Regions from separate parts of the Cellulomonas sp. ATA003 genome, predicted to be linked through region 1. Evidence: predicted binding sites of a transcription regulator. Region 1 holds the regulator's gene; each other region holds the start of a gene.
The links. Region 1 encodes LexA, which represses DNA repair genes until DNA is damaged. Its sites were predicted from a motif close to TCGAACANNTGTTCGA; they were not measured.
Positions count from the first base shown of each region.

Region 1 (9,474 bases):
GGCGATGCCCGGCGTCGCGGACGCCGCCGTGGTGGGCCTGCCCGGCGGTGAGCTCGGCGAGACGGTCGCGGCCGCCGTGGTGCTCGCCCCCGGCGCCGGCGCCCCGGACCTGGCTGCCGTCCGCGCGTGGTGCGAGCAGCGCCTCGCGCGCTACGCGGTCCCCCGGCGCGTCGACGTCGTCGCCGAGCTGCCCCGGTCCCCCATCGGCAAGGTGCTGCGCCGAGTGGTCCGCGAGCGGCTGCTCGGCCAGGCCCCGGGCGACCCGACCGAGGCCGGCCGGACCGCGAGCTGACGTCCGCTCAGCGGGCGGGCTCGGTCGCCGGCGAGCCGCTGCCGGTCGTGCCGGCGGTGGCGTCCGACGCCCCGTGGGCGGAGCCTGCGTCGTCGGTCACGGGGTCGCCGGAGCCCGCGTCGGACAACGGCGAGCCGGCGTCGACGGCGGACGCCTCGTGCTCGGCGCGGAGCACGGTGATGGCCGCCTCGAAGTCGTCCAGCGAGTCGAACGCCTGGTAGACGCTCGCGAAGCGCAGGTAGGCGACCTCGTCCAGGTCGCGCAGCGGACCGAGGATCGTCAGCCCGATCTCGTACGCGTCCAGCTCGGCACTGCCGGTGCTGCGGATCATCTCCTCGACCCGCTGGGCGAGCAGGGCGAGGTCGTCCTCGGACACCGGACGCCCCTGGCACGCCTTGCGCACGCCGTTGACGATCTTCTCGCGGCTGAAGGGCTCGGTGGCGCCGGACCGCTTGACGACCGACAGGCTCGCGGTCTCCACGGTGGTGAACCGGCGACTGCACTGCGGGCACTGCCGACGCCGGCGGATGGACGACCCGTCGTCGGAGGTCCGGGAGTCGACGACCCGCGAGTCGGCGTGACGGCAGAACGGGCAGTGCACAGCGGCCTCCGGCCCCTCGGAGCGGCCGGGCACCCCGATCCGATTGGTCTGGCATGTGGTGGCTGCGGCCGCTGACACCTATGACAACTGCCGCCCAACCTAGGCGGCGCCCTCCCGGGCCTGCAAGGTGCGCCCGGACCACGGCGCCGACCACACGCGCCCGTCGTGGCCCGGCGATCCGGCCGGCCCGCGCTCCGCGCGCGGGTCAGTCCCCGGCCGGCACCAGGATCTGCTCGCCGGCGACCAGACCGCTGGACGCACGGTTGTTCAGGGTCACCAGGTCGTCGACCGTCTCCCGCACGTCCTCACCCGGAGCCGTGAAGCCGGAGGCGATCGACCACAGCGTCTCGCCGCTGCCCACGGTGTAGGTGTCGACCGCGACGGGCGAGGCCGGGGCGTCGGCGACGGCACGCCCACCGGTGAACACCGCGCCCGCTGCGAGCAGGACCGCGACCGTCCGCACCGCGCGGCGACCGCGCGGTGTCAGGTGGAGCTCGCCCCGCCGGTCGTCGTGGGTGTCATCGTTGCTGCGCTCATCGTCCTGCTCCCTCCGTCGGTCCGGGCCGAACGTCTGTTCGTCGAACGTCTGTACGAATGTCTAGCACGCTTCGCCCGACACGTCGAGACACGATCGAACAGGTGTTTGAAACCCGGCCTCGGCGCTCCTAGGCTTGCGAGCACGCGGACAGCGCACCACGAGCCACCCACACGCCGACCGGGCGCACGGTCGGGGGCTCGGTGACGAGGAGGACTTCGGTGGCAGACGACGGCACGACACCCGGCCCGGACGGCCCCACGGCGGACGCCCAGGACCTCGCCTCCGTGCACGTCCTGCCCGACGGCGGGACGGGCGGCGACGGCCTCACGCCGCGCCAGCGGCTGGTGCTGGACACCATCCGGTCCTCGGTCGAGCAGCGCGGGTACCCGCCGAGCATGCGCGAGATCGGGGAGGTGGTCGGGCTGACCAGCCCCTCGAGCGTCAAACACCAGCTCACCGCGCTCGAGCGCAAGGGCTACCTCCGTCGGGACCCCAACCGGCCGCGCGCCATCGAGGTCGTGCAGCCGGACGACTCGCGTTCGATCTCGGCGTGGCAGGGGCAGCCGGCACCGCAGCCCTACGGCGAGGAGAGCCTCGCCTCGCAGGACTCCGCCCCGGCACCGTCGTACGTGCCCGTCGTCGGTCGGATCGCGGCCGGTGGTCCGATCCTCGCCGACCAGGTGATCGAGGACGTGTTCCCGCTCCCCCGCCAGCTGGTCGGGGACGGCGACCTGTTCCTGCTCAAGGTCGCGGGCGACTCGATGGTCGACGCCGCCATCTGCGACGGGGACTGGGTCGTCGTTCGTCGGCAGCCGGTCGCGGAGAACGGCGAGGTCGTCGCGGCGATGATCGACGGGGAGGCGACCGTCAAGACCTTCAAGCGCACCGACGGCCACGTGTGGCTGATGCCGCACAACGCGGCCTACGCGCCGATCCCCGGCGACCAGGCGCAGGTCCTCGGGCGCGTGGTGAGCGTGCTGCGGAGCCTGTGACCGCAGGCCGACGGGGCCGGTCGCCCTGGCGGCGCGGCGCCGCCGCCGGGTGCGGGACGAGGGCGCCGGCGGCACGCTGGGTCGCCGACGACAGGAGGGACCTCATGCCCGGACCACTGCGCGATCCCGGACCCCGCGCGCTCGACGCGCTGCGCCGAGCCGGTGGGGCGTCGGCGGCGTCCCCGGACGAGCCGGTCGCCCCGGACGAGCCCGACCCGGCCGCTCCGGACCCCGAGGCCGACACCGGTACCCACACCGCCACCCGCACCGACGCCGGCACCGGCACCTTCGCCGACACGGACGGCCGGGCACCGTCGACCGTCGACCGTCGACCGTCGGGCGACGGGACGGACGAGGACGTGCCGGGTGCCGTCAAGCGGCCCCCGGCCCGGACGGCCGATGCGCGTCCCGACCGGTCCTGAGGCGCCGGCGAGGCCGGCGAGGGCACGTCCCTGCCGAGCCTCGTCCGCCCGGCAGCGGGCTCAGAGCCCGAAGCGCCGCGCGACCGCCTGCAGGGCCTCGGCCGAGTGCCGCAGGCTGGCGAGCTCGTCGTCGGACATGGGGACCTCGAGCTGACGCTCCGCGCCGCGGCGACCGACGACGGTCGGCACGGACAGGCAGATGTCGCTGACGCCGTGGTAGCCCTCGAGCAGGCTCGACACGGGCAGCACCCGCCGCTCGTCCTTGAGCACCGCCTCGATGATCCGGGACCCGGCGAGCGCGATGGCGTAGTTCGTCGCGCCCTTGCCCTCGATGATCCGGTAGGCCGAGTCGATGACCTCGCGCGTCATGGACTCGCGCACCTCGGGGTGAGCGGTCCCGCGCTGCGCGACCCGCGCCAGTCCAGCAGCGGCACCCCACCGATCGTGGCCGACGTCCACAGCGGGAACTCGGTGTCACCGTGCTCGCCCGCGATGTACGCGTGGACGTTCTGCACCGCGACGCCGGTGTGGTGGGCGATGAGGTACCGCAGCCGCGACGAGTCGAGCACGGTCCCGGACCCGAACAGCTGCTCGCGCGGCAACCCGGAGATCTTGCCGGCGGCGTAGGTGACGATGTCGACCGGGTTGGTGACCATGACGAAGATGGCGTGCGGCGCGACCTCGACCAGGGCCGGCAGCATCGTCTTGACCAGCGAGATGGTGTTCTCGGCCAGGTCGATGCGGGTCTGACCCGGCTTCTGCTTCGCGCCGGCGGTCACCATGACCACGTCGGCGTCAGCGCACACCGCGATGTCGTCCGAGCCGATCACCTCGGCCATCGGCATGAACTGGATGCCATGCCCCAGGTCGAGGGCCTCCGCCTCGACCTTGGCGGCGTTGATGTCGTAGAGCGCCACCGTCCGGGCCGCACCGCGCATGAGCGCCGCGTACGCCATGGTCGCACCGACAGCACCCGCACCGACCACCGCCACCTTCGTCGTCCGGCGCGCGGGGGCGAGCGGGGAGTCGGCGGGGTGCGGCTGGGACGAGGTGTCGGTCACGGGTCCTCCGGGGGTGGTCGGCACACGCCGGCGCGGGTGTGCCGGCGCACGAGAGCGCGCGTCCAGGCTAGGCGGACAACCGCTCGAGCGCAGCGACCACCCGGGCGCGGTCGGTAGTGCGCCAGAAGCTCGGCAGCGACCGGGACAGGAACTCGCCGTACCGCGCGGTCGCGAGGCGCGGGTCGAGCACGGCGACCACGCCGCGGTCCTCCGTGCTGCGGATGAGCCGCCCGGCCCCCTGCGCGAGCAGCAGGGCGGCGTGGGTCGCGGCGACCTGCATGAAGCCGTTGCCGCCGGCGGCGACCACGGCCTCGGACCGCGCCGACCGGACCGGGTCGTCCGGGCGCGGGAACGGGATCCGGTCGATGAGCACGAGCCGGCAGGACGGCCCGGGGACGTCGACGCCCTGCCACAGCGACAGCGTGCCGAACAGGCAGGTGGCGGGGTCCTCGGCGAAGCGGCGCACGAGCGTCGGCAGCTGGTCGTCCCCCTGGACCAGCACGGGGACGTCGAGCCGCTCGCGCATCGCCTCGGCTGCCGCGGTCGCGGCACGGCGCGAGGAGAACAGCCCGAGCGTGCGCCCGCCCGCCGCGGTCACGAGGGCGGCGATCTCGTCGAGCTGGGCGTCCGTCGTGGGCTCACGCCCCGGTGCGGGCAGCCGCGACGCGATGTAGAGGATCCCCTGGCGTGCGTAGTCGAACGGGCTGCCGACGTCGACCGCCCGCCACGCGCGCTCGCTGTCCGGCTCCGGTCGACTGCCGCCCTCCTCCGGCCGCCTGCCGCCCGCCTCCGGCCGCCTGCCGCCCGCCTCCGGCCGCTCCGGCACGACCGTCGACGCCTCGCCGGTCCGGGCCCCGCCCTCCAGCCCGAGCGCGCGCGCGAGCGGGACGAACGACCCGCCGAGCGCGAGGGTGGCGGAGGTGAGCACCCCGGACCGGCCCGCGAGCAGGTGGGTGCGGATGAGGCCGTTGACGGACAGCGGTGCCGCGTGGAGCTTCGACATGCCGCCACCGCGCCATCCACCACCGGCGTCGTCGCCACGCGAGCACCACAGCACGTCGTGCTGCGGCCGGTCGGGGTCTCCGGCCATCCGGTCGGCGATCTCGAACAGCGCCAGCACCGCCGACGCCGCCATCTTCAGCCCGCCCTCGGCGGCCGCCTGGGCGGGGTCCCCTCGGGCTTCAGGACGCTGACCAGGCCGCGTGCCGCGTCCCGTACCGCGGCGACGGCACCCACGGCGTCGGGCGGCAGCCCGTCGCGGAACCGGCCCTCCGGCAGCTCGGCGAGCACCGCGCCGAGCGCGACGCTCGCCGCGTCGAGGTCGGTGGTCGGGACGCCGCCGTGCCGCCGCGCGAGGCGCGCGGCGTGCTCCACGCTCGCCACCGACAGCTCCACGGTGGCCTGCGCCGTGACCCGGTCGGTGAGCTCGTGGGCCTCGTCGACGACGAGCACGTCGTGCTCGGGGAGCACGTTCTGGGCGCCGGACGCCGCGATGCCGAGCATCGCGTGGTTCGTCACGACGACGTCCGCCTCCTTGGCCAGGTTGCGCGCCCGGTTCGGGAAGCAGTCGGCGATCATCGGGCACCGGGGACCGACGCACTCCAGGGACGTGACGGACACCTGCCGCCAGGCCCGGTCGCTCACACCGGGGACGAGGTCGTCACGGTCGCCGGTGCCGGTCTCGTCCGCCCACGCGCGCAGCCGTAGCACCTGCGCGCCGAGGTCACCGACCCGCTCCCCGTCCCCGTCGGCCGCAGGGTGGTCGGCGGCGCCGGCGTGCTCGGCGCGCGCGTCCACCGGCAGCGCGAAGAGCGTCGCGCTGTCGTCGGTCGGGTAGCCGCCGGTCGCCTTGTGCACGCACAGGTAGTTGTGCCAGCCCTTGAGCAGCGCGATCTGCGGCGCCCGGGGCAGCTCGGGGGCGATCGCGTCCGCGACCAGCGGGAGGTCGCGAGTCACGACCTGGCGTTGCAGGGCGAGCGTCGCCGTGGACACCACGACACGCTCGTCCTCCCGGACCGCGTGCCGCACCGCCGGGACGAGGTAGCCGAGCGACTTGCCGGTGCCGGTGCCGGCCTGGACGAGCAGGTGCTCCCCGCGGTCGATGGCCTCGGCGACGGCGCGGGCCATGGCGTGCTGCCCGTCGCGCCGGGCACCCCCGAGCCGCCCGACCGCGACGTCGAGGAGCGCGTCGACCTCGTCCGCCGGCGAGCGGTGCGGGCCGTCCGCGCCGTCGGGTGCGACGCCGACGGCGGCGCCGGTGTCACCGCGGTCGCCGGTGCCGGGCGAGGCCGCCGAGGCGGCCGTCGAGGAGGTCACGGGCACCGGGACAGCGTAGTCGCCGCCCCGGTGCCACCCGGCTGACGGTCCACCACCGGTGGCACCGGCGAGCGCGCCGGTGCCTCGGCCGGCACCCGGCCGGCGTCAGGAGGCGGCGACCGCCGCCTGCTCGAGCTCGGCCGCGAGCGCCGCGTCGACCTTGGCCCGCAGGGCGGTACCGCGCTCGGTGTGCTGCTCGGTCTCGATCTCCCCTTCGACGTGCACACGGCTGACGAGGTCGCCGCGCCCGTAGGGGATGACGACGTCGACCTGCACGCCCGGCCGGGGCAGCTGGTCGGCGATCAGCGTGAGCAGCTCCTCGATGCCCTCACCGGTGCGCGCGGAGACGACGATCGAGTGCACCTCGCGCGACCGCAGCCGGGCCACGACCGCGGGGTCGGCGGCGTCGGCCTTGTTGAGGACGATGACCTCGGGCACGTCCATCGCCCCCGGGATGTCCGCGAACACGTGCCGGACGGCGGAGATCTGCCCCTCGGGGTCCGGGTGCGAGACGTCGACGACGTGCAGCACGAGGTCCGCCTCGGCGACCTCCTCCAGGGTCGAGCGGAACGCCTCGACGAGCTGGTGCGGCAGGTGCCGCACGAACCCGACGGTGTCCGAGAGCGTGTACACCCGCCCGTCCGGGGTCTGTGCGCGCCGCACGGTCGGGTCGAGGGTCGCGAACAGCGCGTTCTCGACCAGCACGCCGGCGCCGGTGAGGCGGTTGAGGAGCGACGACTTGCCGGCGTTGGTGTACCCGGCGATCGCGACCGACGGGACGCCGTGCCTGCGGCGCGAGGACCGCATGGTCGCCCGGGCGGGCTCCATCGCGGCGATCTCGCGGCGCAGCTTGGCCATCCGGTTGCGGATGCGCCGGCGGTCCAGCTCGATCTTCGTCTCACCGGGACCACGCGACCCCATGCCGGCGCTCGCGCTGCCGACCTGACCACCTGCCTGGCGGGACATCGACTCGCCCCACCCGCGCAGGCGCGGCAGCAGGTACTCGAGCTGGGCCAGCTCGACCTGCGCCTTGCCCTCCCGGGACTTGGCGTGCTGGGCGAAGATGTCGAGGATCAGCGCGGTGCGGTCGATCACCTTGACCTTGACGATGTCCTCCAGCGCGCGGCGCTGGGAGGGCGAGCTCGCCGTCGACCACGACGGTGTCCGCACCCGACGAGCGCACGAGCTGGGCGAGCTCGGCGGCCTTGCCCGAGCCGAGGTAGGTGCTCGGGTCCGGGTTGCGCCGGCGCTGCAGGAGCCCGTCGAGCACCACCGACCCCGCGGTCTCCGCCAGTGCGGCGAGCTCGCGCAGCGAGATCTCGGCGTCCTCGGCGGTTCCCTCGCCCCAGACGCCGACGAGCACCACGCGCTCGAGCCGCAGCTGCCGGTACTCGACCTCGGAGACGTCCTGGAGCTCGGTCGACAGCCCGGCCACCCGGCGCAGCGACGTGCGCTCCTCGAGGTCGAGCTGGTCGCCGTCGTACGACGTGTGCCCCGCCGCGTCGACCTGCGGGCTGCCCCCGGCCCGCGCCAGCACCCGCGCGACGACGTCGTCGGCGACGTCCTGCGCGCTGCGCTCGGGGACGGCCTCGGCAGCGGCGACGTCGCTGCCGTCCTCGGGCTGGCCGGTGGCGTCGGGGTGTCCGGTGTGGGGATGGGTCACATGCACCTCTTCGTGAAGTCCTGGCGTGTCGTTCCAGCGTGACACGCACCGCCCACGGTCGCGACACAATTCGCTGGCAGCGTGACGCCGCGCCGCGGGCGCCGCCGGCCCGACCGTTACGCTCGCCGCGTGCCCGACGACGACCCCCGCACCGCCTCCGTCCCGGACGTCACGGACGGCACGCACGGCACGCACGGCACAGACGGCACAGCGGGCCCGGACGGCACGGACGCCGCCGGCGACCACTACTTCACCGCCCGGCCCGCCTCGGCCGACGAGCGCCGCACGCTCGACGTCCGCCTCGCCGGCCGGGACGTGACGGTCGAGACCGCGGGCGGCGTGTTCTCCCCGGTCGGCTCGACCTAGGCACGCAGGTGCTGCTGCGCAGCGTCCCCGCACCACCCGCCACCGGCGACCTGCTCGATCTCGGGTGCGGGTGGGGGCCGGTCGCGCTCACCCTGGCGATGGAGTCACCCGACGCCCGGGTGTGGGCGGTCGACGTCAACGAGCGGGCGCTGGACCTCGTCCGGCGCAACGCCGAGCGCCTGGGGCTGGCCGGGGTGCACGCGGTCACGCCCGACGCAGTGCCCGACGACGTCGCGTTCGCCGCGCTGTGGTCGAACCCGCCGATCCGGGTCGGCAAGGAGGCGCTGCACGCGATGCTGCTGCACTGGCTGCCGCGGCTCGCGGGCGGCGCCGACGCCCACCTCGTGGTGCAGCGCAACCTCGGGGCGGACTCCCTGCAGCGCTGGCTGGCCGATGCCCTGGCACCGGTCGACGGTGCCCCCACCGCCGCGGGATCCGACGCCTCACCGAGCGCCCTGACGGTCGAGCGCGCTGCGAGCGCGAAAGGGTTCCGCGTCCTGCGGGTCAGCCGCCGCTGACCGCTGCCGCGTGCGCGGCCGCGGCGCGCGCCTGCGCGAGGGTCGGCGCCCCGGACGCCCGCCGCACGACGACCCCGTCGCGGTCGAGCACGAGCACCGTGGGCGTCGTCGTCACGGCGAACCGCTCACCCAGGTCGGTCCGGTCGGCGACGTCCAGCTCGACGTGCGCGACGCCGTCCTCGGTCCCCACGACGCGCTCGAGCACCCGGCGGGTGGCACGGCAGGGTGCGCAGAACGTCGACGAGAACTGGACCAGCGTCGCCCGGGGGCCGAGCGCGGCGCCCAGGTCGTCGGCGGTCAGCCGGGGCTGGTCGGTGGTCACGGGGGTGAACGCGGCCGCGGGGGCCGGTGTTCCGGTCAGCCGGTCAGCCGGTCAGCCGGTCGCGAGCACGGTCAGCCGGTCAGCGCGGCCAGGTCCACCGTGCCGGACCCGACGAGCACGGCCGGCCCCGCCAGCTCGACGTGGCCGGACGGCAGCAGCCGGACCCGGACGGTCCCGCCGGGCACGTCCACGAGCCACACGTCCGGCGCGCCCGCGCCGGCCCAGGTCCGGACCGCGAGCGCCGCGGCGCACGCCCCCGTGCCGCACGACCGGGTCTCGCCCACGCCGCGCTCGTGCACCCGCATGCGGACCCGCCCGACGAGGTCACCGTCCGGGGCGGTGGTCTCCCCGAGCGGGACGACGAGCTCGACGTTCGTGCCGTG
Region 1 is NZ_CP133990.1:2,839,814-2,849,287, forward strand. It holds gene REH70_RS14195 (AMP-binding protein) at 1-292, shown strand, start outside; gene nrdR (transcriptional regulator NrdR) at 300-893, opposite strand; gene REH70_RS14205 (LysM peptidoglycan-binding domain-containing protein) at 1,099-1,356, opposite strand; gene lexA (transcriptional repressor LexA) at 1,716-2,423, shown strand; gene REH70_RS14215 (hypothetical protein) at 2,528-2,845, shown strand; partial or broken gene REH70_RS14220 (L-lactate dehydrogenase) at 2,906-3,801, opposite strand; partial or broken gene REH70_RS14225 (ATP-dependent DNA helicase) at 3,974-6,222, opposite strand; partial or broken gene hflX (GTPase HflX) at 6,328-7,885, opposite strand; partial or broken gene REH70_RS14235 (class I SAM-dependent methyltransferase) at 8,126-8,769, shown strand; gene REH70_RS14240 (thioredoxin family protein) at 8,756-9,091, opposite strand; gene dapF (diaminopimelate epimerase) at 9,163-9,474, opposite strand, start outside.

Region 2 (9,474 bases), 1.6 Mb from region 1:
GCTGCCGTCGGGCGGATCAAGATGGACACCGGCCACGCCGGTGACGAGTACGTCGAGCACCTGGTGGCCTCGATCTCCACCCCGCTCGAGGGCCTGCGCATCGCCGTCGACTGCGCCAACGGCGCGGCCAGCGAGGTCGGCCCGCAGGCGCTGCGCGAGGCCGGCGCCGACGTCGTCGTCATCAACGGCTCGCCGGACGGCCGCAACATCAACGAGCAGTGCGGGTCCACGCACCCCGAGCAGCTGCAGGCCGTGACGGTCGCGTCCGGCGCCGACCTCGGCGTGGCGTTCGACGGTGACGCGGACCGCTGCCTCGCGGTCGACCACACCGGTGCGCTGGTCGACGGCGACCAGATCATGGGCGTGCTCGCGGTGGCGATGCGCGACGCGGGCACCCTGGCGCAGGACACGCTCGTCGCGACGGTCATGAGCAACCTCGGCCTCAAGCTGGCGATGACGGCGCAGGGCATCCGGATGCTCGAGACCGGCGTCGGCGACCGGTACGTGCTCGAGGAGATGCGCTCGGGCGGCTACAGCCTGGGTGGGGAGCAGTCCGGCCACGTCATCATGGCCGCGCACGCGACCACCGGCGACGGGGTGCTCACCGCGCTCCAGCTCGCGTCCCGGGTCGCGGCCACGGGGCAGAAGCTCGCCGAGCTGGCCGGCATCGTCCAGCGGCTCCCGCAGGTGCTCGTCAACGTCTCCGGCGTCGACAAGAGCCGGTCGGCGACCGACCCCGCCCTGCTCGCCGCGGTGGCGGACGCCGAGGCGGCCCTCGGCACCACCGGGCGCGTGCTGCTGCGGTCCTCGGGGACCGAGCCGCTCGTGCGGGTCATGGTCGAGGCCGCGAGCCAGGACGACGCGCAGCGCATCGCGAGCGACCTCGCCGGCGTGGTCCGCACCCGGCTCGCGCTCTAGACCCGTGAGCACGTCTGGGGTACCCAGCGTCGCCGAGCTGGTCGACCGCCTGCTGTCCGGGCCGGACCCCGCCCCGATCGTCCAGGCCGGTCACCCCGTCCTGCGACGCCCGGCGCTCCCGTACGACGGTCAGCTCGCCGACCTCGAGGACCTCCTCGCCCTCATGCGCCGCACCATGCACGCGGCTCCCGGTGTGGGTCTCGCGGCCCCGCAGGTCGGCATCCCGCTCGCCATCGCCGTCCTGGAGGACCCGGGGGTCGCGGACCCGGGCGTCCAGGTGCTGCGGGAACGCCCGCCGCTGCCGTACCGCGTGCTGGTCAACCCGCGGTACACGCCGGTCGGCGACGAGCGGGTGCCGTTCTACGAGGGCTGCCTGAGCGTGCGGGGCTGGGCCGCCGTGGTCGCACGCCACCGGCAGGTCCACCTGACCGGCCAGGACGAGACCGGGCGGGCGCTCGACGAGGTCGTCACGGGGTGGCCCGCGCGCATCGTGCAGCACGAGACGGACCACCTGAACGGCACGCTCTACGTGGACCGCGCCGAGCTCCGGTCGCTGACCTCCGACGACGGCATCGGAGCCGCACTGGCGGCCGAGCCGTCGCCCGCGACGGCGGCCCGGGTGCTCGGGTTCGACCTCGGTTGAGTCATCCTGCGGGCCCCCGGGATCCACCCCGAGGCGGATGCCGAGCGCTCCGGCGGCGCGTGAGGATGGGTTCGCCCCGTCGCCGGACCGGTCGGGGTGAACGTCCGGCCAACCCGGGGCCAACCAGGGAAAACCCTGATGACCGCGGGTGGCACCCGTCCCTAGGCTGGCGGTCGTGCGCAGGCGATCTGCGCACCCGGCCCGCCGGACGCCGACACCAGGAGCTGATGACACGTGCTGGAGGAGTGGCTCCTCGCGCTCGCGGCGTCCCCCTGGTCTACGCCGCCATGTACCTGTTCGCGACGATCGACGGGTTCTTCCCACCGGTCCCCAGCGAGTCGGTCGTCATCGCGCTGGCCGCGGTCGCGATGGCGACGGGTGAGCCGAACCTCTGGCTCGTGATGGCGGTCGCAGCCGCCGGTGCGTTCACCGGCGACCAGGTCGCCTACGCGATCGGTCGCCGGGTCAAGGTGCGCAGCACCCGGCTGCTGCGCAGCCGCCGGGCACAGCGCACCCTGGACTGGGCCGAGCTCGCCCTGGCCAGCCGGGGGGCCTCGTTCATCATCGGCGCCCGCTACATCCCCGTCGGGCGGGTCGCGGTCAACATGACGGCCGGCGCGGTCGGCTACCCGCGCGGCCGGTTCACCGGGCTGACCGCGCTCGCGGCCGTCTCGTGGGCGCTGTACTCGACGGCGATCGGGGTCGGCGCCGGGGCCTGGCTGCACGACCGGCCGATGGTGGCCGTCGTCGTCGGGGTCGTCGGCGGGGTCGTCATCGGGCTCGTCGTGGACTGGGCCATCGGGCGGGCGCAGGGGCGCCCACGGCTGCGTGCCCGGGTGAGCTCGCCCCCGGTCACCGTGCGCCGTGAGCCGGCCGCTGCCCTGGTCGCACCGGCCCGCGACGTCTGACCAGCCGTCAGACCTTGCGCAGCCGGGCGCGCTGCACGGCGTGGTCCGCGCCCTTGGTCAGAACCAGGGTCGCGCGGCTGCGGGTGGGCAGGATGTTCTGCACGAGGTTCGGTGCGTTGATGGAGTCCCAGATCATCTCCGCCCGGGCCACCGCCTCGTCGTCGCTGAGGTCGGCGTAGCGGCGGAAGTACGACTCCGGCCGGGAGAACGCCGTCCGGCGCAGCGACAGGAACCGGTCCACGTACCACTGGCGCACGTCGGACGTGCGCGCGTCGACGTAGATGGAGAAGTCGAAGAAGTCACTCACGGTCAGGCTCGACGCGCCCTCGACGGTGGGGCGCGACGGCTGCAGCACGTTGAGGCCCTCGACGATGAGGACGTCCGGGCGGCGCACGACGACCTCGCCGCCGGGCACGATGTCGTAGCGGAGGTGGTCGTAGACCGGAGCGGTCACCTCGGGCCGGCCCGCCTTGACCTTGGACAGGAACCGCACCAGCGCGCGGCGGTCGTAGGACTCCGGGAACCCCTTGCGGTCCATGAGGCCGCGCCGCTCCAGCTCGGCGTTGGGGTACAGGAAGCCGTCGGTCGTCACGAGCTCAACCCGGGGGTCTGCGGCCAGCGCGCCATGAGCTCGCGCAGCAGGCGTGCGGTGGTGGACTTGCCCACCGCGACCGAGCCGGCCACCCCGATGACGAAGGGCGTCCCTCCGGAGTCCTCGCCGAGGAAGGTCGTCGACGCCCGGTGCAGGTGCCGGGTCGCCTCGACGTAGAGCGTGAGCAGCCGCGACAGCGGGCGGTACACCGCGTCGACCTCGGCGAGGTCGATGGGGTCACCGAGCCCGCGCAGGTGCTCGACGTCCGCGTCGGTCAGCGGCAGCGGCGTCGACCCCGACAGTCGCGTCCACGCCTCCCGGTCGAGCTCCACGTAGGGGGTGGACGGGGTGAGGTCGACGGGGGCTGGCACGGGGCAATCTTGCCCGACGGTTCACCCGCCCGCGGCCCGTGATCAGCGGGGGCGCCCCATGGTCGCCGGTAGAGTTCGGGCCCATGTGCGGAATCGTCGGGTACGTCGGTACCCAGCAGGCCAGCGGCCGTCCCCTCGAGGTCGTCATGGAGGGACTGCGGCGTCTGGAGTACCGCGGCTACGACTCGGCCGGGGTCGCGCTCGTGTCGCCCGACGGTGGTCTGAGCACCGCGAAGAAGGCCGGCAAGCTGGCGAACCTCGTCGGTGAGCTCACCGCGACCCCGCTGCCGGCGGCGACGGCGGCGATCGGCCACACGCGGTGGGCGACCCACGGCGCCCCGAACGACCTCAACGCGCACCCGCACGTCGCGGGTCCGGTCGCCGTCATCCACAACGGCATCGTCGAGAACTTCGCCCAGCTCAAGGCGGAGCTGCTGGCGGACGGCGTCGAGTTCGTCTCCCAGACCGACACCGAGGTCGCCGCCCACCTGCTCGCCCGCGCGTACGCCGAGGCCGGTGACCTGTCCGCCGCGATGTGCGCCGTCGCGCGGCGCCTCGAGGGCACCTTCACGCTGCTCGCGGTCCACGCGGACGTGCCCGACGTCGTCGTCGGTGCGCGCCACGACTCCCCGCTGGTGGTCGGCCTCGGGGAGGGAGAACTTCCTCGGCAGCGACGTCGCCGCGTTCATCGCCCACACCCGCGAGGCGCTCGAGCTCGGCCAGGACCAGGTCGTGACCCTCGGCCCGGGCGACGTCCAGGTCACCGACTTCTTCGGGGTGCCCGCCCAGGCGCACCGGTACACGGTCGACTGGGACACGGCCGCCGCGGAGAAGGGTGGCTTCGCGTCGTTCATGGACAAGGAGATCCACGACCAGCCGCAGGCCGTCGCGGACACCCTGCTCGGCCGCACCGACATCGACGGCAAGCTCGTGCTCGACGACCTGCGCATCGACGAGTCGGTGCTGCGGTCGATCGACAAGATCGTCGTCATCGCCTGTGGGACCGCCGCCTACGCCGGGCACGTGGCCAAGTACGCCATCGAGCACTGGTGCCGCATCCCGGTCGAGGTCGAGCTCGCGCACGAGTTCCGGTACCGCGACCCGGTCGTGGGCCCGCGCACGCTGGTCGTGGCGATCTCCCAGTCGGGGGAGACCATGGACACGCTCATGGCGGTGCGGCACGCCCGCGAGCAGGGCGCCAAGGTGCTCGCCATCTGCAACACCCACGGGTCGACCATCCCGCGCGAGTCCGACGCCGTCCTGTACACGCACGCCGGCCCGGAGATCGCGGTCGCGTCGACCAAGGCGTTCCTGTCGCAGATCACCGCCGCCTACCTCCTGGGGCTCTACCTCGCCCAGCTGCGCGGCAACAAGTTCCCGGACGAGATCGCCGAGACGTTCGACCAGCTGCGCGCCATGCCCGAGCGCATCCAGACCGTGCTGGACCGTGCCGACCAGGTCCGCAAGGCGGCTCGTGCGATGGCAGACGTCCCGTCGGTGCTCTTCCTCGGGCGGCATGTCGGCTTCCCGGTCGCGCTCGAAGGTGCGTTGAAGCTCAAGGAGCTCGCGTACATCCACGCCGAGGGCTTCGCCGCCGGTGAGCTCAAGCACGGGCCGATCGCCCTGATCGACGAGGGGCAGCCCGTCTTCGTGATCGTCCCGTCGCCGCGGGGTCGCGACTCGCTGCACTCCAAGGTGATCTCCAACATCCAGGAGATCCGGGCGCGCGGGGCGCGGACGTTCGTCATCGCCGAGGACGGCGACGACGCCGTCACCCCGTACGCCGACGAGGTCTTCTACGTCCCGCAGTGCCCGACGCTGCTGTCGCCGCTGCTCGCGACCGTCCCTCTGCAGGTGTTCGCGTGCGAGCTCGCGACGGCTCGCGGGCTCGACGTGGACCAGCCGCGCAACCTGGCGAAGTCGGTCACCGTCGAGTGACGACCGGCGGGCGACCGACGTGATCATCGGGGTCGGGATCGACGTCGTTGACGTCGGTCGCTTCATGGCGACCATCGAGCGGGTGCCGGCGCTCCGGGACCGCCTGTTCACGCCGGACGAGCGCGAGCTGCCGCCCGCGTCGCTCGCCGCGCGGTTCGCCGCCAAGGAGGCGATCGCGAAGGCGCTCGGCGCCCCTGCCGGGATGAGCTGGCAGGACGCGACCGTGCGCCGGACGGTCGGTGCCCAGCCGGTCGTCGAGGTGACGGGCACCGTCGCCGCGCGCGCCGACGAGCTCGGTGTGGCGCGTTTCCACCTGTCGATCTCGCACGACGCCGGCATCGCGTCCGCCGTGGCGATCGCGGAGGGTGACCCGGCGTAGCTCCCGCACGCCGCACGTGGCGAGCGCGAGGAGGCCGCTGCCTCCCCGCCGTATCGGACCCGCCGGTGCGGGCCGGATCCTGGCTGACGTCGGCGCGCCCCGTGCGGCGGCAGGCGGGACTCCGTCGCGTGGCCGTGCGCACCGCCGTCGCACCCCGTCCCGCGAGCCCCTCGGCACGTCTCCCGCTCATGTCAGCCGTGCCTCGACGGGGAGCTCGGCACTCGGGCGCCGGCAAACGGGTCAGTCGTCCACGTGGCGTCCAGTTCATCGTTCGCCTCTTCGCCCCGGGACCGCCGACCGCCCCGTGGGTCGGCTGCGCCCGACGACGGGCCGTCGCTCGTCGGGTCGCCGGGTCGTCGTCGGTGGACGCGGTACCGCCACGTCGGTCGGCCGCGCTAGCGGGCTGACCCGCGCTGCGTCGCACCCTGTGCCGGGTGGCCCGGCGCCGCCGAGGGACGGATCCTCCACGGCCGGAGAGGGGGCGTCGGGTGTGGGGTGGTGGCGCTCCCGCGGCGGCGCGGCGCCGGGGTGCGTGCCGACGTCTCGTCCGGTGCGGTCGCGGAACCGGTAGGTGGCCCGGGCGAGTGGTCCGGGCGGTGCGGTGCCCGGTGATCGACCCGGCGGTGACGTCGCCGTTGCGGTGCCGGGGGCGCGGGTGATGACCAGGTCGCGCCGGTGGGTCTCGTGGTGGTGGAACCCGCACATGAGGATGCCGTTGTCGGCGGAGGTGGGGCCGTTGTCGCGGTCCCACCAGGTGATGTGGTGGATCTGGCACCACCGCGCCGGTGCGTGGCAGGAGGGCCATCCGCACTCGCGGTCGCGGGCGATGATCACCTTGCGCAGCTGCCCGGTGAACAGCCGCTGCGACCGGCCCAGGTCCAGGGGCGTGCCGTCGGCGTCGATGACGGCGCGGGTGAGGTCGCAGTCGCACATCGCCGCCGCGAGCTCGCTGACCGGGACGGGGGTGCCGTCCTCCAGCGTCGCCGCCGGGTAGGCCACCGGTTCGGTGCGGGCCACGGGGCCACCGGCCGCGTCGCCGGCTGAGTCGCCGGCGACGGGCCCCACGCCACCAGCGCCTGCGCGCATGCCCGTGGCAACGCGGGCGCCCGTGCGTGCCTTATTCACGGTGCTGGCACCGGCTGCGCGGCGTCGCCGGTCGCGTTCGGACCGGGCGGCCACCCAGGTGTCCGGGGTGAGGATCATGGTGATCTGCGGCGGGACGTGCCCGCCGGGCTTGGTGCCCGGGTCGGCCAGCACGTGCTCGGCCATGTCTGTCAGCGCGTCCGCGCGCCGCTGCCCGGGGTCACGGTCGTCGTCCTCCGCCGGCCGCGGCGACAGCGCCTCCAACGCCAGGGCGACCTTGTGTCCGGCGATCGGGTCCAGGCGCCCCTTGAGGAACGTCCCGGTCGAGGACTGGGACAGGTGCAGGTACCGCTCGCACCGCTCCGCCTGGTGCTGACGGTCGAACCCGTCGGGGTCCACCCCCGCTACCCACTGGTCCACGGTGACCTGGAACGTGCCCGCGTCCTGGCGCTCGGCGACCTCGACCAGGGCCCTCTGCACCGCCGGGTCGGCGATCAGCGCACGTTGGGTCGGCGTCCCGGTCGCCGCGACCTTCCCGAGCACCGCGGCGTGCCCGGCCGTGATCCGCCCGTCGACCACCGCCGCGGCCGCCACAGGGGCCGCGTCGAGCTGCTCCGCCTGCCGGACCTGCGCCCCGGCAGCTCGCGCACCCGCGCCCGACGTGCGTCCCCGTGCTGCCTCGTAGGACCGGTCGCCCGCTCCCCGCCATACCCCGGCGTCCCGGTCAGCCACCAGGACGGCTCCGCGGACCACGCTGAGGCCGTCGATGGCTCGGTCCAGGTCCGCCAGCAACGCCGACCGGTCCCCGGGTGACCACCCGGCTGCCTCACCGACCTGGCTCGTCAGTGCCGTCATCGCGGCCACGATCGCCCGCCCGGAGGCCAGGGCGGCCGTCGCGCCAGCCGTCGACGGAGCCCCGGACCCAGCGGGGGCGGCAGGCGGTCCCGCGGTGGCCGTCGTCGCGCCCGGAGCGGGCGCCGCCGACGAGGCGGCCACGCGCGTGGCGAGCATCGACTCGATCGCCATCGCCGCCACCTCCGCGCTTCGAACGTTTGTTCGAAGTCTACCGGGGCCCTCTGACATCGTGGGGTGCCGGGAAAAGGCTGTGGACAGCGAACACTCCGAGCGAGCTGGGTCTTCTCCTCGCCTGACAGCACCCGTACGGGCTTGTCCGCGTCGTCCCCGGAGAGCAGGACCCGGCGCCGTGCGACCGGGCGCCCCTGGTGAGGTCGCACGTTCCGCAGAACCGGCGCGCGGGGGCAGGCATCCGGGGCGAGGCCGGGGCAGGTCCGCAAGACCGCGGCGTTCGATCCGCCGTCGGCCCCGGCTAGTCCCGGCATCAGCCCCGCGACCGAACCGGCCCGCAGTCGGCTCCGCCGACCCCGCCCCGGCCCACCGTCACACGGACCCGCCCCCCGCCCCCGTCACCGCAGCGCCGGGACGACCTGGCTCTCGAACAGCTCGATGCCGGACCGGTCGTACGCGGCCTCGGCGAAGTACGTGATCGCGTACGTCATCCCCAGGCCCTGCAGCTCGGTCAGCTTCTCGACGATCTGCTCCGGCGTCCCGACGAGCGGGCCGTTGCGGAACTCCTCGAGCACCCCGTCGGCCTTGGCCGGCACGGTCTGGCGGTAGTGGTCGTGGACCCACGCCAGGCGGTCCTGGACCTCGGCCTCGTTCTCGCCGATGACCACGTTGTAGTTGGCGGACCGGACGATCTCGCCGAAGTCCCGCCCGAGCGTCTCGCAGTGCCCGCGCAGCACCTCGGACTTGTGCGTGAACGTCTCGGGGTCGCCGGCGAAGTTCGTGTACGCCGCGTGCTGCGCCGCGATCCGCAGTGTCTTCTTCTCGCCGCCCCCGGCGATCCACAGCGGCGGGCCGTCGGTCTGCAGCGGCAGCGGCGACAGCTGCGCGCCGTCGACCTGGTAGAAGCGGCCGTCGAGCGACGCCACGCCCGTGCTCCACAGCTGGCGGAAGATCTGCACGCCCTCGTCCAGCGCGGCGATGCGGTCCCCGGCGGACGGGAACCCGTAGCCGTAGGCGCGCCACTCGTGCTCGTACCAGCCGGCGCCGATGCCCATCTCGACGCGCCCGCCGCTGATGACGTCCGCGGTGGCCGCGACCTTCGCGAGGTACGCGGGGTTCCGGTACGCCATGCAGGTGCACATCTGACCGAGCCGGACGCGCCGCGTGCTCGCGGCGTACGCGTTGATGAGGCTCCACGCCTCGTGCGTCGCCTCGCCGTTGGGCTCGGGGACGGCGTGGAAGTGGTCGTAGACCCAGATCGACTCCCACGCGTCGCCGTCGTCGGCGTGCTGCGCCAGACCGTTCATCACCGCCCAGTGCTCGCTCGCGTCGATGCCGGTGAGGTCCTGCCGCCAGCCCTGGGGGATGAAGAGTCCGAATCGCATGCGCCGGACCCTAACCGCGGCCGGTGGCCGGCGCGCGCCCGTGCACCGAGGATGAGACGCGTGATCCTGGGGTACACCGCGCAGCAGGTCAGGGACGCCGAGGAGCCGCTGCTCGCGGCCGGTCCGGAGGGTGCGCTCATGGCGCAGGCGGCGTTCGGCCTCGCCGTCCGCGTCTGCCGGCTGCTGCGCGAGCGCCGCGGCGGCGTCCGGGGCGCGTCGGTCGTGGCCCTC
Region 2 is NZ_CP133990.1:315,169-324,642, forward strand. It holds partial or broken gene glmM (phosphoglucosamine mutase) at 1-918, shown strand, start outside; gene REH70_RS01650 (peptide deformylase) at 923-1,561, shown strand; gene REH70_RS01655 (DedA family protein) at 1,807-2,469, shown strand; partial or broken gene coaA (type I pantothenate kinase) at 2,477-3,432, opposite strand; partial or broken gene glmS (glutamine--fructose-6-phosphate transaminase (isomerizing)) at 3,516-5,370, shown strand; gene REH70_RS01670 (holo-ACP synthase) at 5,390-5,749, shown strand; gene REH70_RS01675 (DUF222 domain-containing protein) at 6,014-7,858, opposite strand; gene REH70_RS01680 (LLM class F420-dependent oxidoreductase) at 8,257-9,243, opposite strand; gene REH70_RS01685 (NAD(P)H-hydrate epimerase) at 9,304-9,474, shown strand, end outside.
Region 2: a site for LexA is predicted at 7,877-7,892, ahead of REH70_RS01675 (DUF222 domain-containing protein). Genes of this name have one in related genera too.

Region 3 (9,474 bases), 1.9 Mb from region 1:
TGAGCGGCCACTGCCGCCCCATGCCGTGATGCTAGCCACGCCGTTCCGGGTACCGCACTACTCGCCTCGAGGTGTCGTCGCGGCGGCAGGGTGGTGACCTGCCGACCCGTCGGAGGGGATCTCGATGACCGCCACCCGCACCGTCCTGGTCACCGGCGCCGGCCGGGGCATCGGCCGCGCTGTCGCCGTCCGCCTCGCCACCCGGGGGTGGCACGTCGTCGGTGGCGTCCGGACCGCCGCCGCCGCCGCGTCGCTCGTCGCGGAATCCGCCCGGATCAGCGCGGTGCGTCTTGACGTGACCGAGGACGGCGACGTCGACGCGCTCGACGCCGTCCTGCCGGACCGGCTCGACGCACTGGTCAACAACGTTGGCATCGCCGTCGCCGGGCCGGTGGAGACGCTGTCCCGGCAGGACATGCACCGGCAGCTCGACGTCAACCTCGTCGGGCCGCTCGCCGTCACCCGGGCGGTGCTGCCACGGCTGCGGGCGAGCCGGGGACGGATCGTGTTCGTCTCCTCGGTCAACGGACTGGTGTCGTTCCCATTCACCGGGCTCTACAACGCCTCGAAGTTCGCCCTGGAGGCGACCGCCGACTGCCTGCGCGTCGAGCTCGCACCCTTCGGCGTCCGGGTGGCGCTGATCGAGCCGGGGGTCATCGACACCGACCCCTGGCACACGATGGACGACCTCATCGACACGCTCGAGGCCGCCCTGCCGGACGACCTGCGCGCTCTCTACGCCCGGCACTTCGCGGGGAGCGGAAGCTGGTCGCGAAGCTCCGTGCGGGTGCCGCGCCCCCGGACACCGTCGCCCGCGCGGTGGAGCAGGTCCTGACCGCGCGACGGGTCCGGCCTCGCACCCTCGTGGGCCGTGACGCGCACGCCCTGCGGGCGATGCGGGCCGCGCTGCCCGCGCGCGCGATGGACAGCGTGTGGCTCCACGGGCTCGGGCTCACCCGACCGGCTGATCCTGGCAGCGGGGCCAGCCGCCTCGCTCGGGCGGACGGTCGATCGTCGCGATGACCCGGTGGCCGGTCGCCCATCGCGTCTTGGACCGGCGGGTCACCGATACCGAGCCCGGCCAGGTTGCGATCGGGGACGGGGTCGAGCACCCACCGGACGTGCGGAGGGCGGGTCGCGTGGGTACGCGCGACCCGCCCTGCTTCAGGGGACTTCCTACTTCTTGCGGTTCTTCGCCTTGGCCAGCAGCTCCTTGGCCTTGCGCTGGTTCTCGGGCTTCTGCGCCTCGCGCATGATCATCTGCCCCGCCTTGATGGCGATCCCGCTCTTCACCGCTCTGCCGATGAATCCCATGGTGGTTCCTCCGTCGTGGTCGTGGCTCGGGTCCACGGTAGGACCGCGCGGTCCGGCCCGCACGGTGGATCAGGCGACCCGCAGGGTGGTGATGCAGGTGGCGCCGTCGGCGGTGGTGGAGAAGGCCGCGGTTCCGGTGCGGCCGTCGACGGTGACCTCGATCGAGCCCTCGACGTCGCGGGGCAGCCAGAAGCCGGCGAAGCCGTTGTCGAACGTGGTGGTCGTCTCGTCGACGAGGACCTCGCCGGTGGCGTCGTCGACGATCCGGACGTCGATCTCCTCATCGGGCATCTCACCGCGGCACGTGGTCAGGCTGTGGAAGAAGCAGTCGTGGGTGCCGTCCGCGTACGGCGCGACCGACACGTAGAAGCGGTCGTCGGGGATGTCGAGCACCACCTCGTCGTCGCCCGCGCCGAGCAGGAGCGCGTCGGGGCGCACGGAGGCCATGAGGTCGGTCGGTCGTCGGTCGAGCGGGAGCCGGTCGAGGTGGTCGATGATCGCGGGCGCGTCCATGCCGGTCAGCTCGTACGCGGCGAGCAGGTCACCGGTCGTCCCGGTCGAGACACCGGCAGGATCGAGCGCGTCAGCGGGCGCCGCGCCGGGCCCGGTCGTCGAGCAGCCGGCCAGGATGAGCAGCCCCAGCGTCGCGGCGGCGATCGGTCGTCTCACGGTGGTCTCCCGGTGTTGTGCTGGTGTTGGTGTTGGTGTTGGTGTTGGTGCCGGTGCGGGCGCTGCGACGACGACGTCGTCCACCACCGCGGAGCGGCGGGTGCCGCCCCGGCCCGCACCACGCTAGGTGGGCGGGACGGGTCCGCCCCGGGCCCTTGGACCCAAGAGCTGCCGATGCGTCCACCGTTCACCCGCGCGCCGGATGGCGCTCACCACGCCGGAGGGTCATGGTGGAAGCAGCCGGACCTGAGCAGAGCGCGACGTCGCGCTCACGTCGAGGGGAATCACATGGGGATGACCGCAGACCGGCACACCGGATCGTCGGACAACGCGCCGCCGCAGCCCGCGCCGCCGCACGCGGCGCCGCCCCGCGGGCACGTCAGGCTCGTCTACCACTACCGGGACGGCCACGACTTCACGACCGAGGCGATGCTCCGCGAGGAGGCAGTGGCGTACATGCCGCTGCTGGCGGCCGTCCCGGTCGACGCCGAGCACTACGTGACGTCGTTCGCCGACATCGAGCTGCGCTCGGCCTAGAAGCCGGCGACCGGGTGCGGCTGGTAGGGGCTCTCCAGTCGCTCCACCTCCTCGCCCGTCAGGTCGATCTCGAGCGCCGCAACGGCGTCGTCGAGGTGGCTCGCCTTGCTCGCCCCGATGATCGGTGCGGTGACCGCGGGCACCTGCAGCACCCAGGCGAGAGCCACCTGCGCGCGCGGGATGCCACGGTCGGTGGCGACGGCGGCAACCGCGGCGGCGATCTCGGCGTCGTTGCCCTCGGTCGAGTACAGCGTCTTGCCGAACTCATCGGTTTCCGAGCGCGCCGTGGACGCCTGCCAGTCGCGCGTGAGGCGGCCGCGGGCGAGCGGGCTCCACGGGATGACGCCGATGCCCTCGTCAGCGCATAGCGGCAGCATCTCGCGCTCCTCCTCGCGGTTGAGGAGATTGAGGTGGTCCTGCATGGAGACGAACCGCGTCCAACCGTTCGCGCGCTGCAGGTGCAGGGCCTTGCTGAACTGCCACGCCCACATCGACGACGCGCCGATGTAGCGGGCCTTGCCGGCCTTGACGACGTCGTGCAGCGCCTCGAGGGTCTCCTCGACGGGCGTCGTGGGGTCCCACCGGTGGATCTGGTACAGGTCGACGTAGTCGGTGCCGAGCCGGGTCAGGCTCGCGTCGATCTCGTGCAGGATCGCCCGGCGCGACAGCCCGCCGCCGTTCGGACCGGGACGCATGCGCCCGTGGACCTTGGTCGCCAGCACGACGTCCTCGCGGCGCGTGAAGTCCTTGATCGCGCGTCCGACGATCTCCTCGCTCGATCCGTCCGAGTACACGTTGGCGGTGTCCCAGAACGTGATGCCGAGCTCAACGGCTTTCTTCAGGAGCGGCCGGCTCGCTTCCTCGGTCAAGGTCCACGAGTGGTTGCCGCGGTCCGGCTCGCCGTAGGTCATGCAGCCCAGTGCGATGCGGGACACGTCGAGGCCGGTGCTGCCGAGCTTGGTGTACTCCATGCGTCCTTCTCCGTCGCTTGTCACGGGTGGTCGGGGTAGCGCTGCGAGCGTGCCACGGCGACGAGTCCGAAGCGCGGCGCCGAGCGATTCACGGGACACGACGCGCGCTGAGCCGTCTCCGCCGGACTAGGGTCGCGGAGGCTCGCCACCCACGCCGGGTCCCGTGCCTGCGCGAGCCGGTGCCCTGAGCGGGCGTTGTGGCTGCGCACGAGCCGTGCCTGCGCCCGGGTGCGGGTGGCGCTGCGACCTGCGCCCGCGCCGGGAACTGACCCTGACCAGAGCCGACACCGCAGCCGGGGCCTCAATCGGCACCTTCGACGGCACCTGAGCCGCCACCTCAGCTGCCACCTCAGCCGGTGTCGAACAGCGTCAGGTCACGACAGCCGCTGTCCGATGGCGAGCCGTTCCTCGTCGAGCCGTGCGTCATCGCGCCGGTTCCTGCGGCCGCGCTCGGCACCGTGGCGGCGGGTGCCGTCGCTCCGGGTGGGGTCGTCGCCGTCGCCGCACCCGTGGGCGGACCCGGTGGTCGTGGTCGCTCACCGAGGATGCGTCCCGAGCGGTCACGGATCTCGTAGGTGACGGCAGCGAGCAGCTCGCGACGCCGACGTCGTCCGGTGCCCGGCGGTCGACCTCCGCCGTTCGGTGGTCCTGCCCAGGGGGATCCGTGTCGGAGCCGACGTGGCGGATCACCACGAGGTCGCGCCGGTGGATCTCCTGGTGGTGGAAGCTGCAGACCAGGCCACCGTTGTCGAGGCTGGTGGGGCCGGAGTCCCGGTCCCACCAGCGCAGGTGGTGGATCTGGCACCAGCGAGCCGGCTGGTGGCAGGACGGCCAGATGCACTCTCGATCCCGGGCGATGATCGCCCGTCGCTGCTCTCCGGTGAACAGTCGTTGCGTGCGTCCGAGGTCGACCGGGACGCCGTTCGCGTCGACCGCGATGCGCGTCACGTCGCACTCGCACAGCGCGATCGCGAGCTCGCTCGCGGGAACCGGGGTGCCGTCCTCCCAGGTCGCCGGCGTGCACAACGAGCTCGGGTGCGGCGCAGCCCCGGCGTCCTGCGTGACCTGGGTCGCGTCAGCACTGCCCACGCCTGCGCCCGAACCTGCACCCGCACCCGAACGCGCATCCGCATCCGCATCCGCAGCTGCACCCGAGCCCGCACCCGCGGACGAGGCCGCGGCGCGTTGCCGGTCACGGTGCGCGCGGGCTGCGACCCAGGCCTCCTGGGTCATGATCAGCGACACCTGCGGGGGCACGTGGGCGCCCGGCTTGGTGTCCGCCGCCGCGAGGATGGCCTGCGCCATCGAGTCGAGGGCGTCCGCGGCTCGCTGGCCGCGGTCACGGTCGTCGTCCGCGGCGGGGCGGGGCGTCAGCGCCTCCAGGGCGTGGCGAAGTCGCCGTCCGGCCGCCTGGTCCAGTCGACCCCGCAGGAACGCACCGCGCGGGGTGTCCGACACGTGCAGGAAGCGCTCACGGCGTTGCGCCTGGTGATCGGCTTCGAGGGCGTCCGGGTCGACCGCCGCCGCCCATCGCGACACCGCCCCACCGAAGGCGCCGGCATCGACCTCGCCCGCCAACGCGATCAGCTGCTCCTGTGCGGACGGCGACGACACCGCCTCCTGCTGTGCCGGTGTCCCGGTGGCGGCCAGACCGGCGATCGCCTCGGCGTGCTCGAGGCCGATGCGACCCTGCACGACGGCGTCAGCCACCTGCGGCACGACGGCGAGTCGCTCGGCCTGACGCACCTGCGCGGTGGCGCAGCGGTCGCCGTTCCCCGAGGTCCGCGCGTGCCAGCTCGCGAACGACCGGTCCCCGGATCCCTGCCACGCCCCCGACCGCTGCTCGGCGACGAGCACGGCGGCACGGGTCGCGGTCATCCCGTCCACCACGTGCCCGAGCCCGGCGAGGACTTCTCGCCGGAGCTCTGGTGCCCACGAGTCGGCGTGCGCCGTCAGCGCTCGGAGCCGGGACAGCACAGCCGTCGCCGCCTGGACCTCTGTCAGCGCTGCTGCCCCGGGGAGGTCATCGGCGCGGGATGCCGTTGTGGTCCCGGGTGCGCGTGGAGGTGCGTCTGTGGTCATGGCGCCTCACCTCCACGCTCGAACTGATGTTCGAATCCTATCGCTCGGCACTGACACGCGGGGAGCGCGCGGCCATCTGTGGATGGTCCTCGAGCACCCGGAGTGCGCGACCTCGTGCTCCGCTGCCCGCCGCAGTCGGCGCCACCCACCGCTCGTCGCCGCGCCACCACCTGCCGCGCCGGTGTCGCTGAGCTGCCGCGCCGCTGCCGCCGCGCCACCACCTGCCGCGCCGGTGTGGCCGCGCCGCTTGCCGCCGCGCCCCCGGCGCTGTCGCTGCGCCCCGGCGCTGTCGCTGCGCCGCTACCCGCCGCGCCCATGCGGCAGCGCCCCTGGTCGCTAGCTCGCGACGCCACGCACCACGCACCCCCGCCCCCACCGCCGCGCCCCACGCTCGCCCGTGCGCAACGATGCGGCGGTGCGATTCATCATCATCGGCGCCGGTGCGGTCGGCGGGACCATCGGCGGGCGCCTCCACGAGTCCGGCCACGACATCGTCCTCGTCGCGCGCGGCGCCCACCTCGACGCGCTGCGCGAGCGCGGCCTGGAGCTGCACACCCCCGACGGCGTCGCGAACCTTCCGGTCCCCGCTGTCGCGGGACCGGACGAGCTGACGCTGACCGACGACGACGTCCTCGTCTCGGCGGTCAAGTCGCAGGACACCCCGGCGGTCCTCGACACGTGGGCCCACGTCCCGGTGACCGCCGCGTCGTCCGCCACCGCGGCCACCGCCGCGTCGTCCGGCACCGCGGCGACCGCCGCGCCATCCGCCACGCCGGCGACCGCCGCGCCATCCGCCACGCCGGTGACCGCCACACCGTCCGCCACCCCGGCCACCGCCGCGTCCCCCGGCACCGCAGCGACGCGACTGCCGTTCGTGGTCGCGCAGAACGGCGTCGCGAACGAGGTCGCCGCCCTGCGCGTGTTCCGGCGTGTGTACCCGGTCTGCGTCTGGCTGCCGGCGACCTATCTCGAGCCCGGGACGATCCACGCCGAGGGCGGCCCGTACTCCGGGATGCTCACGGTCGGCCGGCTGGGTGGCCCGCTCGACGACGTCTCGGCGCAGGTCGCCACCGCGCTCGCGGCCAGCCGGTTTCTGGCCCCCGAGGACGCCGACGTCATGCGCTGGAAGCACGGCAAGCTGCTCAGCAACCTGCGCAACGGGCTCGACGCGGCGTGCGGCAACGGTCCGGGCACCGACGAGCTCGGCCGCCGGCTGCGCACCGAGGGGGAGGCGGTGCTCCACGCCGCGGGGATCGCGTTCTCGACGCCGGACGAGGAGCGCGAGCGGCGCGGTGACGCGGTGCAGGTCCGGTCGACCGGCGGGTCGCGTGGCGGCAGCTCGACGTGGCAGAGTCTCGCGCGCGGCACCGGCAGCATCGAGGTGGACTACCTCAACGGCGAGATCGGCCTGCTCGGCCGGCTGCACGGCGTCCCGACGCCGGTGAACGACGCCGTCCAGGCGGCCGCCCACCGCCTCGTCATCGAAGGTCGCCCGCCGCGGTCGGTCGACGTCGCCGAGTTGCGGGCGCTCGTCGCCGAGGCGGAGGCGCGCGCGGGCTCGTGACCCACCTCACAGGGTGACGACCTCACATCCGGTCGGCCTGTCTCGTCAGACGTGACGACCCGCCGTCCACCTCGAGGAGCCGCCATGAGCACGCCCACCCCGCGCCGGACCGTCGTCGTCCTGGGCGCCGGATACGCCGGAGTCCTGTGCGCCAACCGGCTGCGCGCGTCCCTCACCGCCGCCGAGGCCGCCCGGACCCGCGTCCGGCTCGTGAACCCGACCGACGTGTTCTGGGACCGCGTCCGCCTGCACGAGCTCGCGGCCGGCAGCCGGGTGTCGGCGTCCGTTCCGCTGCGGGACGTCCTGCACCCGGACGTCGAGATCGTCGTCGGACGGGCCGAGCGCATCGACGCGTCCCGCCGCCACGTCCACCTGGCGCCGGTCGCTGCCGACCCGGTCGTCCCGTACGACCTGCTCGTCCACGCGGTCGGGAGCGAACCCCACCACGACGTCCCCGGCGCGCACGAGCACACGCACGCGATCGGCTCGTCGGCCGGCGCGACCGCGGCACGGACGGCGCTCGCCTCCGCCGCCCCGGGTGCGCGCGTCGTCGTCGTCGGCGGCGGGCTCACCGGGGTGGAGACCGCGGCCGAGGTGGCGGAGCGGCGCCCGGACGCCGACGTCGTCCTGCTCACGGGCGGCGACCTGGTGCCCACCATGCGCCCCGCGGCGCGCCGATCGGTGGCGCGCCGCCTGCGTCGGCTCGGCGTCACGCTGCGCGAGGGTGTGCGCGTGGATCGCGTCGAGGACCGCCGACTCCTGGCCGACGGGGGCACGACGTCGCCTTCGACGTCGCCCTGTGGGCCGCGTCCTTCCGCGCCCCCGACCTCGCCGCCCGCAGCGGCCTGCGCGTCGACGACCTCGGGCGGCTGCGGGTCGGGGCGGACCTGCGCAGCGTCGACGACCCGGCGATCATCGGCGCGGGTGACGCCGTCCGGCTGCCCGACGACGTCGGCGCTCACCTGCGCATGGGCTGCGCCGCCGCGCTGCCACTCGGCGGTGCCGCGGCCGCGACCGTGCTCGCCGTCCTGCGTGGGCAGGAGCCGCCGGCCGCGTCCGTGGGCTACCTCGTGCAGTGCCTGAGCCTGGGGCGGCCGGCGGGGTACGTGCAGGTGGTCCGGGCCGACGACGTCCCCCGTCGTCTCGCCCTGTCGGGCCGGGCAGGCGCCGTGGTCAAGGAGGCGATCTGCCGGATGGCCGGGGAAGCCCCGGCCACCGAGAGCGTGCACCCGGGCCGGTACCGGTCGCCGCGGGGACCCGTCGCGCGGCCGGCCCGGTCGGACCCCGCGCCCGCGCCCGCGCCCGCGGCCAGGGTGGGCGCCTGATGTTCGCGCCGGGCAGCGTGGGGTACCGGCACCTGTTCGGCGTCGCGTACCGGGTGCTCGGGTCGGTGCACGACGCGGAGGACGCCGTCCAGGAGGGGTTCGCCCGGTGGCAGGCGCTGACGCCGGCGGAGCGGGACGCCGTCCGGGAGCCGTTGGCGTGGCTGACCCGGGTGGTCGGTCGGGTGTGCCTCGACGTGCTGGGGTCGGCGCGCTCGCGGCGCGAGGCCGGCGCCGGGATCTGGCTGCCCGAGCCCCTGATCGGGTCGGTCGGCGCCGTCGCGCACGGCTCGGCGGCACCGGTCGACCCGGCCGACGCGGTGAGCATGGACGAGTCGGTGACCCTCGCCCTGCTGGTCGCGATGGAGCAGCTCACGCCGGCGGAACGCGTGAGCCTGATCCTCCACGACGTGTTCGGCGTGCCGTTCGCCGAGGTCGCCGAGGTGGTGGCCCGGACGCCCGAGGCGTGCCGACAGCTGGCGACCTCGGCGCGGCGCCGCCTCCGGTCGGGGCCGCGCGAGACGGTCGCCGGACCGGCTCGGGACGCCGTCGTCACCGCCTTCGCGCGGGCGTGCGCGGCCGGTGACCTCGAGGGGCTCGTGGCGGTGCTCGACCCGGACGTCGTCTCGCGCGCGGACGGCGGGGTGCACATCCGTGCGGCGCGTCGACCCGTCGTGGGAGCGGCGGCGGTCGCGCAGTACCTCCTCGGCGTGACCGCCCGGCAGCAGCGGCACAGCGCGGACCTGCGGCCGTCGGTCGAGCCGGTCAACGGTCGGACGGGCGTCGTCGTGCGGGACCGCGACGCGGTCGTCGCCGTGGTCGACCTCGCGGTGGGCGACGACGGCCGCATCCGCGAGATCGCGATGGTGGTGGACCCGGACAAGCTGACGCAGACCGAGGCATGACGTCGGGCCGCTGCCGACGCCGGGCACGCCGCCCCGCGCGCCGCCACCCGCCGTCGTCGGCGAGGATGAGGCGCCCGCACCCACCCAGGAGACCCGTGACCGCCACGCCG
Region 3 is NZ_CP133990.1:962,311-971,784, forward strand. It holds gene REH70_RS04800 (SDR family NAD(P)-dependent oxidoreductase) at 125-835, shown strand; gene REH70_RS04805 (CueP family metal-binding protein) at 1,384-1,983, opposite strand; gene REH70_RS04810 (hypothetical protein) at 2,272-2,520, shown strand; gene REH70_RS04815 (aldo/keto reductase) at 2,517-3,491, opposite strand; gene REH70_RS04820 (DUF222 domain-containing protein) at 3,915-5,369, opposite strand; gene REH70_RS04825 (2-dehydropantoate 2-reductase N-terminal domain-containing protein) at 5,989-7,137, shown strand; gene REH70_RS04830 (FAD-dependent oxidoreductase) at 7,222-8,220, shown strand; gene REH70_RS04835 (hypothetical protein) at 8,196-8,462, shown strand; gene sigJ (RNA polymerase sigma factor SigJ) at 8,462-9,364, shown strand; gene kynU (kynureninase) at 9,460-9,474, shown strand, end outside.
Region 3: a site for LexA is predicted at 5,592-5,607, ahead of REH70_RS04820 (DUF222 domain-containing protein). Genes of this name have one in related genera too.